Saccharothrix espanaensis DSM 44229: one gene and its partner. The protein of the gene in region 2 interacts with the protein of the main gene of each other region in a pairwise test. Links are inferred from orthologs where the notes say so. Each region holds a gene or a part of one and is shown on either strand. Other genes may lie near its edges.

Region 1 (5,121 bases), 1.7 Mb from region 2 along the record:
TGATCGAGGACATGTTCGACAACCTGAGCATCGCCGCAGGTCAGAGCATCGTGCCGGCACGGTGGTCGTGGTGGGTCCGGGTGCTGCGGGCCGTGGCGCGCCGACTGGACTGAACCAGCCGCATCCACAACCCTGCACGGCGTCCGTCTACCGGGTACCGGACGCCGACCAGAGGGAGGGTTCGTGACACCGGGAGACTCCGATGACCACGCGGCCGCCTTCGGCGAGTTCTACCACCGGGAGCGCACCCGGCTCTTCCGGTTCGCCGCCGTCATGTCACCGCACCTGGACCACGAGTCCGCGGTGCAGGAGGCGTTCGTCCGCGCCTGGCGGAACTGGCCGGCCATCGCCCCCGGCGCGCGCCGGGCGTGGCTGGTCAAGACGATCCGGAACCTGCTGGTCGACCAGGCCCGCCGGGTGGAGCGGCCCAGCGAGGTGACCGACGAGGTGGTCGCCCGGTCCCGGATCCTCGTGCAGCGGCAGCGCGAGGCCGAGACGTGGCACGAGCTCAACAGCACGCTCGCCGCCATCGCGCGGCTGCCCGACCGGCTGCGCACCGCCCTGGTGCTGCGGTTCTGGGACTTCGACGACGGCGAGATCGCCGACGTGCTGGGATGCGGACGGGACTCCGTGCGCAGGTACGTGTCGGAAGCGCGGGCCCAGGTCAGCGCGACGGTCGGCAACTCCGAGCGCCGGGTGCGGGGTTCCCGGCGCGGGAAGGGGACAACATGACGGACGACGACGCGCGCCGCAACTCCCGTCCCGGGCTGTCCACCTCGGACGGCGGCGGGCTCGACCCGTTGCTGGACGAGTTGCGCGACGGGGTGACCGAGGCGATCCCCGACGACCCGGCGTCCGACGACCTGGGCGTGGCCGCGATCATCGCGCAGGGCTCCCCGGGCCCGACCGCGCCGCAACGGCACGCGGCCCTGCTCACCGCCGCCCGCGCCGGCGACCGCGACGCGCTGAACACGCTGGTCGCCGAGCTGACGCCGCTGGTGTGGCACGTGGCCCGGGGCAACGGGCTGGACCAGGGCATCGCCGAGGACGTGGTGCAGACGGTGTGGCTGAGCCTGCTGCGGCACCTGGACCGGATCGCCGAGCCGCGTGCCCTGGCGGGCTGGCTGATCGTCACCACCCGGCGGGAGGCCCAGCGGGCGTGGCGCGAGGCGAACGGCCGGGCGGCGCTGTCCTCGGACTCGGCGCTCGACCTGCCCGACACCCGCTGGCTGCCCGAGACCGAGGCGCTGCGCGACGACCGCGACCGGCGGCTGTGGCGGGCCTACTCGAACCTGCCCCGGCGCTGCCAGGAGCTGCTCCGGCTGACCGTGCTGGCCGGCCGCGCCGAGTACCGCGCGGTGGCCGAGGCGCTGTCCATGCCCCGGGGCAGCATCGGCCCGACCCGCGGCCGCTGCCTGGCGACCCTGCGCACCCTGCTGGAGCGCGAGGGAGGTGTTTGACATGTCCGACGAGCTGAACACCTGGCTGGACGACCTGGTGGACGTCCTCGACCCGCCGCCGGCGCACCTGGCCGACCAGGTCGGGGTGCTGCTCATCATCGCCCTCGCGCTGCGCGCCGCCTGACCCGGCAGGACGCCGAAGGGGGCACGGTCGGGACGCCCCGACCGTGCCCCCTCCCGCCAGATCAGACCTTCGTGACGGAGACCCTCACCTCGGCCCCGTCGCCGACCGAGCCCGCCGCACCCCCGGCGACCTCGCCGTAGGACACCGCGTCGGCCAGCGTCTCGGCCGCCACGAACGCCTCGAACCGGCGCACCGCGTCGGCCACCTCGCCGGCGGGCAGCTGCACGACCAGCGCGATCCGGTCCGACACGTCTAGGTCGGCGTCCTTGCGCGCCTGCTGCACCACGCGCACCAGGTCGCGGGCGACGCCCTCGGCCGCCAGCTCCGGCGTGACCGCCGTGTCCAGCACGACCAGGCCGCTGTTGGCCGGCAGCGCCGCCGTGGCCCCCTGGTCGGTGGCCACCAGCCGCTGCTCGTACTCCTCCGGGAACAGCTCGACGCCCGCCGCGACGACCTTGCCGTCGACCTCGGACCAGTCGCCGGCCTTGACCGCCTTGATCACCTTCTGCACCTCCGGCCCGAGCCGCGGCCCGGCCGCCCGCGCGTTCACCGCGAGCTGGAAGTGCCCGTGCGCGTCGACGTCGGAGGTCAGCTCGACCTCCTTGACGTTCACCTCGTCCCGCAGGATCTCGCTGAACGCCGCCAGCCGCTCGGCGTCGCGCGCCGCGATCACCAGCCTGGCCAGCGGCAGCCGCACCCGCAGCTTGTTGGCCTTGCGCAGCGACAGCGCCGTGGACGCCACCTGCCGCACCTGGTCCATCGCCGCCACCAGGTCGGCGTCGGCCGGCAGGTCCGCCGCGACCGGGTAGTCCGCCAGGTGCACCGAGCGCCCGCCGGTCAACCCGCGCCACACCACCTCGGTGGTCAGCGGCAGCAGCGGCGCGGCCACCCGGCTGACCACCTCCAGCACGGTGTGCAGGGTGTCGACGGCGTCCTGGTCGCCCGCCCAGAACCGGTCGCGGGACCGGCGGACGTACCAGTTCGTCAGCACCTCCAGGAACTCCCGGATGGACGCGCACGCCCCCGAGATGTCGTAGACGTCCAGCCGCGCCGTCACGTCCGCGACCAGGTCGTGCGTCTTGGCCAGCGCGTACCGGTCGAGCACGTGCGGCGAACCGGTCCGCCAGGTGCCTTCGACGCCCTCGGCGTTGGCGTAGAGCGCGAGGAAGTACCACGAGTTCCACAGCGGCAGCACGGCCTGGCGCACGGCGTCGCGGATGCCCCGCTCGGTGACGACCAGGTCGCCGCCGCGCAGGATCGGCGAGGCCATCAGGAACCACCGCATGGCGTCCGAGCCGTCCCGGTCGAACACCTCGTTGACGTCCGGGTAGTTCTTGCGCGACTTGGACATCTTCTGGCCGTCGTCGCCCAGCACGATCCCGTGCGCCACGCAGTTCTTGAACGCCGGCCGGTCGAACAGCGCCGTGGCCAGCACGTGCATGGTGTAGAACCAGCCGCGGGTCTGGCCGTTGTACTCGACGATGAAGTCGCCCGGGTAGTGGTCCTCGAACCAGTCGGCGTTCTCGAACGGGTAGTGCACCTGCGCGAACGACATGGACCCCGACTCGAACCAGCAGTCGAGCACCTCGGGCACCCGGCGCATGGTGGAGCGCCCGGTCGGGTCGTCCGGGTTGGGCCGGGTCAGCTGGTCGATGTGCGGCCGGTGCAGGTCGGTCGGGCGCGCGCCGAAGTCGCGCGCCAGCTCGTCCAGCGAGCCGTACACGTCCACCCGGGGGTGCTCGGGGTCGTCGGACACCCAGACCGGGATCGGCGAGCCCCAGAACCGGTTGCGGGAGATGTTCCAGTCCCGCGCGTTCTCCAGCCACTTGCCGAACTGGCCGTCCTTGATGTGCTCGGGCACCCAGTTGATCTCGCCGTTGAGCTCGACCATCCGGTCCTTGAACTTGCTCACCGCGACGAACCACGACGACACGGCCCGCTGGATCAGCGGGTTGTCGCAGCGCCAGCAGTGCGGGTACGGGTGGTCGTAGGTCTCGTGGCGCAGCAGCAGGCCCGCGTCCCGCAGGTCGCGGATGATCGGCTTGTTCGCGTCGAAGACGTGCTGCCCCTCGTAGGGCGGCACCTCGGCGGTGAACCGGCCGTGCGGGTCGACCGGCACGACCACCTCGATGCCGGCGGCGTCGGTGACGAGCTTGTCCTCCTCGCCGAAGGCGGGGGCGATGTGCACGATGCCCGTGCCGTCCTCGGTGGTGACGTAGTCGGCGGCGAGCACCTGGTGGGCGTTCTCCCGGCCGACGAAGAAGTCGAACGGCGGCGCGTACCGCCGGCCGACCAGGTCGGAACCCCGGTACCGGGCCACGACCGGCGGCTCCTCGCCCAGCTCGCGGGCGTAGGCGGGCACGCGCGCCTCGGCGAGCAGGTAGCGCTCGCCGTTCGCCTCGACCACCACGTAGTCGACGTCCGGGTGCACCGCGGCGGCGAGGTTCGACGGCAGCGTCCACGGCGTGGTCGTCCACACCAGGGCCAGCTCGCCGGACTCCAGCCGCAGGCCCACGGTGACCGCCGGGTCCTGCCGGTCGCGGTAGGTGTCGTCCATCTTGGTCTCGGTGTTGGACAGCGGCGTCTCGCAGCGCCAGCAGTACCAGAGCACCCGGAAGCCCTCGTAGACCAGGCCCTTGTCCCACAGGGACTTGAAGGCCCACATGACGCTTTCCATGTAGTCCAGGTCGAGGGTCTTGTAGTCGTTGTCGAAGTCCACCCAGCGCGCCTGGCGGGTCACGTAGTCGCGCCACTGGTCGGTGTACTGGAGCACCGACGCGCGGCACGCCTCGTTGAACTTCTCGATCCCGAACGCCTCGATCTCGGACTTCGACGAGAACCCGAGCTGCTTCTCCGCCTCCACCTCGGCGGGCAGGCCGTGGGTGTCCCAGCCGAACCGGCGCTCGACGTGCTTGCCGCGCATGGTCTGGTAGCGCGGCACGACGTCCTTGACGTACCCGGTCAGCAGGTGCCCGTAGTGCGGGAGGCCGTTGGCGAACGGCGGGCCGTCGTAGAAGACGAACTCGTTGGCGCCCCGGTCCCCCGCCGGCCGGGCGGCGATCGAGTCCGGGAACGTCCGGTCGGACTTCCAGAAGTCGAGGACGTCCTGTTCCAGGGCGGGGAAGGACGGCTGGGAGGGCACCGAGCCCTCGCCTGCCTTCGGGTAGGCCATCGTGCTGCTCCTCGCGTGCTGCGTCATCCGGCACGCGGGGACGACACGCCTGGATCGGCGCACCGCGGTACCACCCCGCTTGCCGACGCCAACCTCGCGACGGCCTCTCGTTGCCGGCTGTGACGGGCCGCACCCGTCCGGTTCTACTGGGGCTCGCGCCCGTTCTTCCGGAAGCTCCCCGGTGATGGCCGGATCAACGCCGTGTGGGTCAAGCCTAACCCGCGGGTGCAAGCCGGTTGTGGCGGACGTCCCAGACGCGGAGCCCGTCGTTGAGCCCGACGGCGAGGAACCGGCCGTCCGGGCTGAACGCCGGCACGCACCCGAAGCCGGAGTCGGCGAGCCGGACGGCCTCGCCGGTGGCCAGG
Region 2 (5,715 bases):
GCGACCACCGCCGCACCCGCCACGACCACGCCCGCGACTACGCCGACCACTTGCCCGCACCACGGCACCCCGGGCCCTGCCGCCACCCCGCCGACCGCGACCGCCAGCGCACCCAACGCCAGAACCGGCAGGTCGACCCCAGGCAGACCACTCTTCACGTCCATCACGACGGCCGCCGACACCGCGACCAGCACCATCACCGCCGCGACGACGGACAAGACCTTCCACCCGCGCAACGCACCGACCGCCGCCGCGACGACCACACCCACCGGCACGATCAGCGGGTAGTCGATCGCCTCCGGCCGGCCGTAGGGCAGAGGCAGGAACAGCGCGACGACCGCGCACCCCGCACCGACGACCACCAGGAAGCGCAGCACACCCCTGCGACGCGCCGCCGACTACGAGCGTTCCACCGCGGCATCCCGCCGACCTTGGACATTCCGGGTCAGCCCGTGATGAGGTCGAGCACCTCGGACGTCGGCCGCACGTCGCCGAACGACCGGTACACGGTGTGCAGAGTGGCGTTGTGGTCCTGGTCGCGGCGGGCCGCGTTGGCGTCGGCGACCATCACCACCCGCAGCCCCAACGTGCTCGCATCCCGCGCCGACGACTCGCAGCACACGTTCGTCACCGTCCCGGTGATCAGGACCGTGTCCACGTCCAGCGCGCGCAACCGGTCCGGCAACGGGCAGTGGCCGGGGAAGAACGCGCTCGGTGCGGTCTTCTCCACGACCAGGTCTTCGTCCCGCACGGGCAGTTCGGGCCACAACCGGTCCTCGGGACGCCCGGTTCCACCCGCCGCCGCGAACACCGCCGCCACCGCGGGGCCGTAGAACCCGACCGCCCAGTCCGACGGCCCGACCGCCGCCGGGAGCACCCAGGCCACCACCCCGCCCGCCGCGCGCACCCCGCCCGCGAGCCGGGCGATGTTGGGCACCACGCCCCGGCAGTACGGGTTGGCCTCCACGAAGAACGGCACCATGTCGATCACGACCAGGGCGGTGCGCCGGGCGGTCAGCTCGCGGTAGGCGTGCCGGCTGCCGCGCCGGCTCTCCTGACGGGCGTACTCGCGCGGCTCGATCCGCCAGTCGTGCAGCACAACCCACCCCCGTCCGCGAGCAGTGGACCCGGATCCGCGAGCGGTAGACCCGAATCCGCGAGCGGTGGACCCGGATCCGCCGGCAGCGCACTCAGAATGGCACGCCGCACCGCAGCAGGACGTTGGCGTACGGCGTCGCCTCGCCCGTCCGGATGACCAACCGGGCCTGGGCCACCCGTCCCTTGAACCCGTCGTGGTCGACCCGGTCGATCAGCGGCAGCCGCCCCGCCAGCGCCGCCGCGCACGACGGGTTGCGCTCGTCGAGTTCGGTGGCCACCAGCGCCCGTTCCACCACCAGTTCGCCCAGCACGCCGTCGAGCACCTGGAGGAAGGTCGGCACGCCGAAGGTGAACGCCAGGTCCACCACGGCCGGGCCGGGCGGGATCGGCAGGCCGCAGTCGGCGACTACGACCTCGTCGGTGTGCCCGAGCCGGGCCAGTTCGGCGTTCAGCCCGGGGTGCAGGATGCCCGCCCGCTTCATTCGAGCACCTCGTCCGGCCCGGGGTAGGACGGCTGCGCGCCCGGCCTGGTCACCGAGGTCGCCGCGACCCGCGCCGCGTACCGGGCGGCCTCGACCAGCGACTGGCCCGCCGCCAGCCCGGCGGCCAGGGCACCGGCGAACGCGTCGCCCGCGCCGGTGGTGTCGACCGGCGTCACGGCCGGCGCGGGCACCTCGACCACGCCGGACGCGGTGACCACGGCCGCGCCGCGCGCGCCCAACGTCACCACGACCGAGCGCGGGCCGAGGTCGAGCAGGCCCTCGAACGTGTCGGCCAGTTCCCGCGCCTCGTGCTCGTTGACGATCAGCGGGTCCAGCAGCGCCAGCGTCGCCGCCGGCACCTCGGTCACCGGGGACAGGTTGAGCACCGGCCTCGCCCCACGAGAGGCCGCTACCGAGATCCCGTGCACCACGGTTGCCAACGGGACTTCCAGCGAGCACACCAGGACCGTCACGCCGTCCCACGCCAGAGCGTCCACATCGGACTCCGACACGTCCGAGTTCGCGCCCGGTGCGACGACGATCGAGTTCTCGCCGTCCGGCGTCACGGTGATGTAGGCCAGCCCCGTCGGCCGGTCCGAGGTGCGGACCAGGTCGGTCCGCACCCCCGCCTCGGCCAGCGACCGCACCAGCAGGTCCCCGTACTGGTCCGGCCCGACCGCGCCGACCAGCGCGACGGCGCAGCCCAGCCGCCCGGCGGCGGCCGCGGTGTTGGCCCCCTTGCCGCCGGGCATCACCACCGTGTCGCCGCCGAGCACCGTCTCGCCGCCGCCGGGGCGGCGGGGGACCGCGACGACGAGGTCCGCGTTGGCCGAGCCGAGCACCAGTACCGTCACGTCAGCGACACCGTCATTTCTTGAACTCGGCGAGGTTCTTCTTGGTGACAACCTTGACCTCGACGTCGACGACCTCCTGCACCGGCTCCTTCTTCGCCGCCTTGACCGCCTGCTCGACGGCCTTGCGGCCGAGCACGTCGGGCTGCTGCGCGATGGTGGCGGCCAGGGTGCCCTCCTCGATCGCCTTCAGGCCGTCCGGGGTGCCGTCGAACCCGACCACCTGGACGTCCTTGCCGGCGCGGTCGCCGAGCGCCTTGATCGCGCCGAGCGCCATCTCGTCGTTGTCGGCGAACACGCCCTTGATGCCGGGGTTGGCCTGCGCCAGGTTGGTCATCACGTCGAGCCCCTTGGCGCGGTTGAAGTCCGCGGGCTGGCTGGCGACGACCTTGATGCCGCCGGAGTTCAGGCCCTGCTCGAAGCCCCGGCCGCGGTCGCGCGAGGCGGACGCGCCGGGGATGCCCTGCAGGTGCACGACCTCGCCGGTGGTGGCGCGGCCGAGCTCGATCGCGGCGAGCGTGCCGCCCTGCACGTTGTCCGAGGCCACCTCGGAGGCGACCTTGCCGTCGTCCACCGAGCGGTCCACCGCGACCAGCGGGATGGTGGCGTTCTCGGCGGCCTTGGCGGCGGGCCCGGCCTGCTTGGAGTCGACCGGGTTGATGATGATCGCCCGGACGCCCTGGGTGGTGAACGTCTGCACCTGGTTGACCTGGTTGGTGGCGTCGTTCTGCGCGTCCACCACGGTCAGCCGCACGCCCAGTTCGGCGGCGGCCTTCTCCGCGCCCTGCTTGAGGGCCACGAAGTACGGGTTGTCCAGGGTCGAGACGGCCAGCCCGATGGTGATGTCCCCACCACCGCCGCCGGCCTCGGTCCCCGAACCGCACGCGGCCAGCCCGAGGGCGAGGGCGGACAGCGCGGCGACACCGCGGAGCTTCATCTTGGGGGTTCCTCTCATCGGGTTCATCGGGTGCGGCGGCGAAGGGTGTCCAGCAGCACGGCCAGCGCGATCACCGAACCGATCACGACCTGCTGCCAGAACGGCGACACCTGCAACTGGTTGAGGCCGTTGCGGAGCACGGCCAGGACGAGCGCGCCGACCAGCGTGCCGGTGGCCCGGCCGACGCCGCCGGACAGCGACGCGCCCCCGATCACCACGGCCGCGATCGCGTCGAGCTCGTAGCCGACGGCGGCCTGCGGGCCCGCGGAGGACAGCCGGCCGGCCAGCAGCATCCCGGCGACCGCGGCGAACAGCCCGGACAGCGCGTAGACGACCAGCTTCTGCCGGCGGGTGTCGATGCCGGACAGCCGCGCGGCCTCCTCGTTGCCGCCGATGGCGTACATCGCGCGGCCGGAGTAGGTGCGGGACAGCACGAACCCGGTGATGCCGAAGAACACCAGCATCACCAGCAGCGGCATCGGCAGGTACGGCGTCAGGTTGGAGCCCAGGAAGCCGACCACGTCCGGGGTCTCGGTGGGGCTGCCCTGCGACACCACGAGGGTCAGGCCGCGCGCGACGCTGAGCATGGCCAGCGTGGCGATGAACGCGGGCAACCTCCCGTAGGCCACCAGCACCCCGTTGACCAGGCCCGCGACCACGCCGGTCAGCAGGCCGACCAGCAGCGCGAGCGGTCCGGGCAGGCCCGCCTCGGCCGACGACCACGCGCCGACCATCGCCGAGAGCGCGGCCACGCTGCCCACCGACAGGTCGATGCCGCCGGAGACGATGACGAACGTCGAGCCGAACGCCAGCACCGCGACCACGGCGGCCTGCACGCCGACGTTGAGCAGGTTCTGGGTGCTCAGGAACGACGGCGCGAGGATCGACAGCGCCACCACCATCACCAGCAGGCCCGCGAGCGCGCCGTTGTCCGCCAGGACACCGCGCACCGACGGGGTCGGACGACCGTCCACAGTGGAACTCATGCCTGGAACTCCTGAACCGCCAACGCCATCACCTTGTCCTGGGTCGTGCCGGCGGGCAGCTCGCCCGCCACCCGGCCGTGCGCCATCACCACGATCCGGTCGCTCATCCCGATCACCTCGGGCAGGTCGGAGGAGACCAGCAGCACGGCGCGGCCGGCCGCGGTCATCCGGTTGACCAGCTCGTAGATCTCGACCTTCGCGCCGACGTCCACGCCGCGCGTCGGCTCGTCGAGCACCAGCACCTTCGGGTCGGCCATCAGCCACTTGCCGATGACGACCTTCTGCTGGTTGCCGCCGGAGAGTTCGCCGACCGGCCGGTCCAGCCCGGCGGTGCGCACGCGCAGCGCGGCGGCCATCTCCCGGGCCCGCCGGCGCTGGCCGACCCGGTCCACCAGGCCCGACCGGGCGGTGGTGCGCAGGGTGACCAGGCCGAGGTTGTCGCCGACGGTCGAGGTGAGCACCAGGCCCTGGCCCTTGCGGTCCTCGGGGACCAGGCCGAGCCCGGCCCGCAGCGCCGCGCCCACGTCGTGGCCGGGCAGCGGGCGGCCGGCGACCTCGACCCGGCCCGAGTCGTAGCGGTCGACGCCGAACGCCGCGCGCACCACCTCGGTGCGGCCGGCGCCGACCAGGCCCGCGATGCCGACCACCTCACCGGCGCGGACCTGGAACGACACGTCGTGGAACGCGCCGGCGCGGGTCAGGCCCTCGACCGAGAGCAAGACCTCGCCGGGCCGCTCGCGGCGGCGCGGGTACTGCTCGGCGATGGTCCGGCCGACCATCAGCTCGATCATCCGCTCGACGGTCGCGCCGCGCGGCAGGGTGCCGACGCTGCGGCCGTCGCGCAGGACGGTGATCCGGTCGGCGACGCGCCGGATCTCGTCGAGGTGGTGGGTGATGAACACCAGGCCGACGCCCTGCTCGCGCAGGCCGGCCACGATGCCCAGCAGCCGGTCGGTCTCGGTGTCGGTGAGCACGGCGGTCGGCTCGTCCAGCACCAGCACCTGGGCGTCGAGGTCGAGGGCGCGGGCGATCTCGACCATCTGCTGCCCGGCGATGCCGAGGTCGCCGACCGGGGTGTCCGGGTCCACCGCGAGGCCGACCCGGTCCAGCAGGCGCCGGGCGTCGTGTCGCATTCGCGCTTTGTCGACAAATCCCCACCGGCGCGGCGGGCGGCCGAGGAACAGGTTCTCCGCGACCGAGAGCCGGGGGACCAGGGCGAGTTCCTGGTGGATCACCGCGAGCCGGGTGCCCGGTGCGCGGTGCACCGTTCCACGGTCCGGGGCGTGGACGCCCGCGAGGATCTTGACCAGCGTGGACTTGCCCGCGCCGTTCTCGCCGAGCAGGACGTGCACCTCGCCCGG

Evidence for each region. The genes of interacting proteins can lie anywhere in the genome.
Region 1: the proteins of BN6_RS49430 (region 2) and ileS interact in binary tests that used the Escherichia coli proteins (3 or more experiments, as listed by UniProt). The link is inferred for Saccharothrix espanaensis DSM 44229 from one-to-one orthologs.

Annotation. Positions count from the first base shown.
Region 1 is NC_019673.1:7,648,933-7,654,053, forward strand. What follows is about bases 1,446-5,121. They hold ileS (isoleucine--tRNA ligase), read right to left. Parts: upstream 4,757-5,121; coding sequence 1,646-4,756; downstream 1,446-1,645. Other genes in these bases: BN6_RS33260 (RNA polymerase sigma factor), read left to right, coding at 1,446-1,460; BN6_RS49845 (hypothetical protein), read left to right, coding at 1,462-1,584; BN6_RS42670 (caspase, EACC1-associated type), read right to left, coding at 4,971-5,121. Outside these bases: BN6_RS33250 (hypothetical protein), read left to right, coding at 1-113; BN6_RS42665 (RNA polymerase sigma factor), read left to right, coding at 184-732; more of BN6_RS33260, read left to right, coding at 729-1,445. UniProt on the Escherichia coli protein: Catalyzes the attachment of isoleucine to tRNA(Ile). As IleRS can inadvertently accommodate and process structurally similar amino acids such as valine, to avoid such errors it has two additional distinct tRNA(Ile)-dependent editing activities.
Region 2 is NC_019673.1:9,310,384-9,316,098, forward strand. Bases 1,409-4,232 are described here. They hold BN6_RS49430 (substrate-binding domain-containing protein), read right to left. Parts: upstream 3,369-4,232; coding sequence 2,448-3,368; downstream 1,409-2,447. Other genes in these bases: rbsD (D-ribose pyranase), read right to left, coding at 1,409-1,580; BN6_RS41190 (ribokinase), read right to left, coding at 1,577-2,434; BN6_RS49435 (ABC transporter permease), read right to left, coding at 3,392-4,232. Also shown: BN6_RS41175 (outer membrane protein assembly factor BamB family protein), read right to left, coding at 1-377; BN6_RS41180 (isochorismatase family cysteine hydrolase), read right to left, coding at 446-1,099; more of rbsD, read right to left, coding at 1,191-1,408; more of BN6_RS49435, read right to left, coding at 4,233-4,354; BN6_RS41205 (sugar ABC transporter ATP-binding protein), read right to left, coding at 4,351-5,715. UniProt on the Escherichia coli protein: Part of the ABC transporter complex RbsABC involved in ribose import. Binds ribose. Also serves as the primary chemoreceptor for chemotaxis.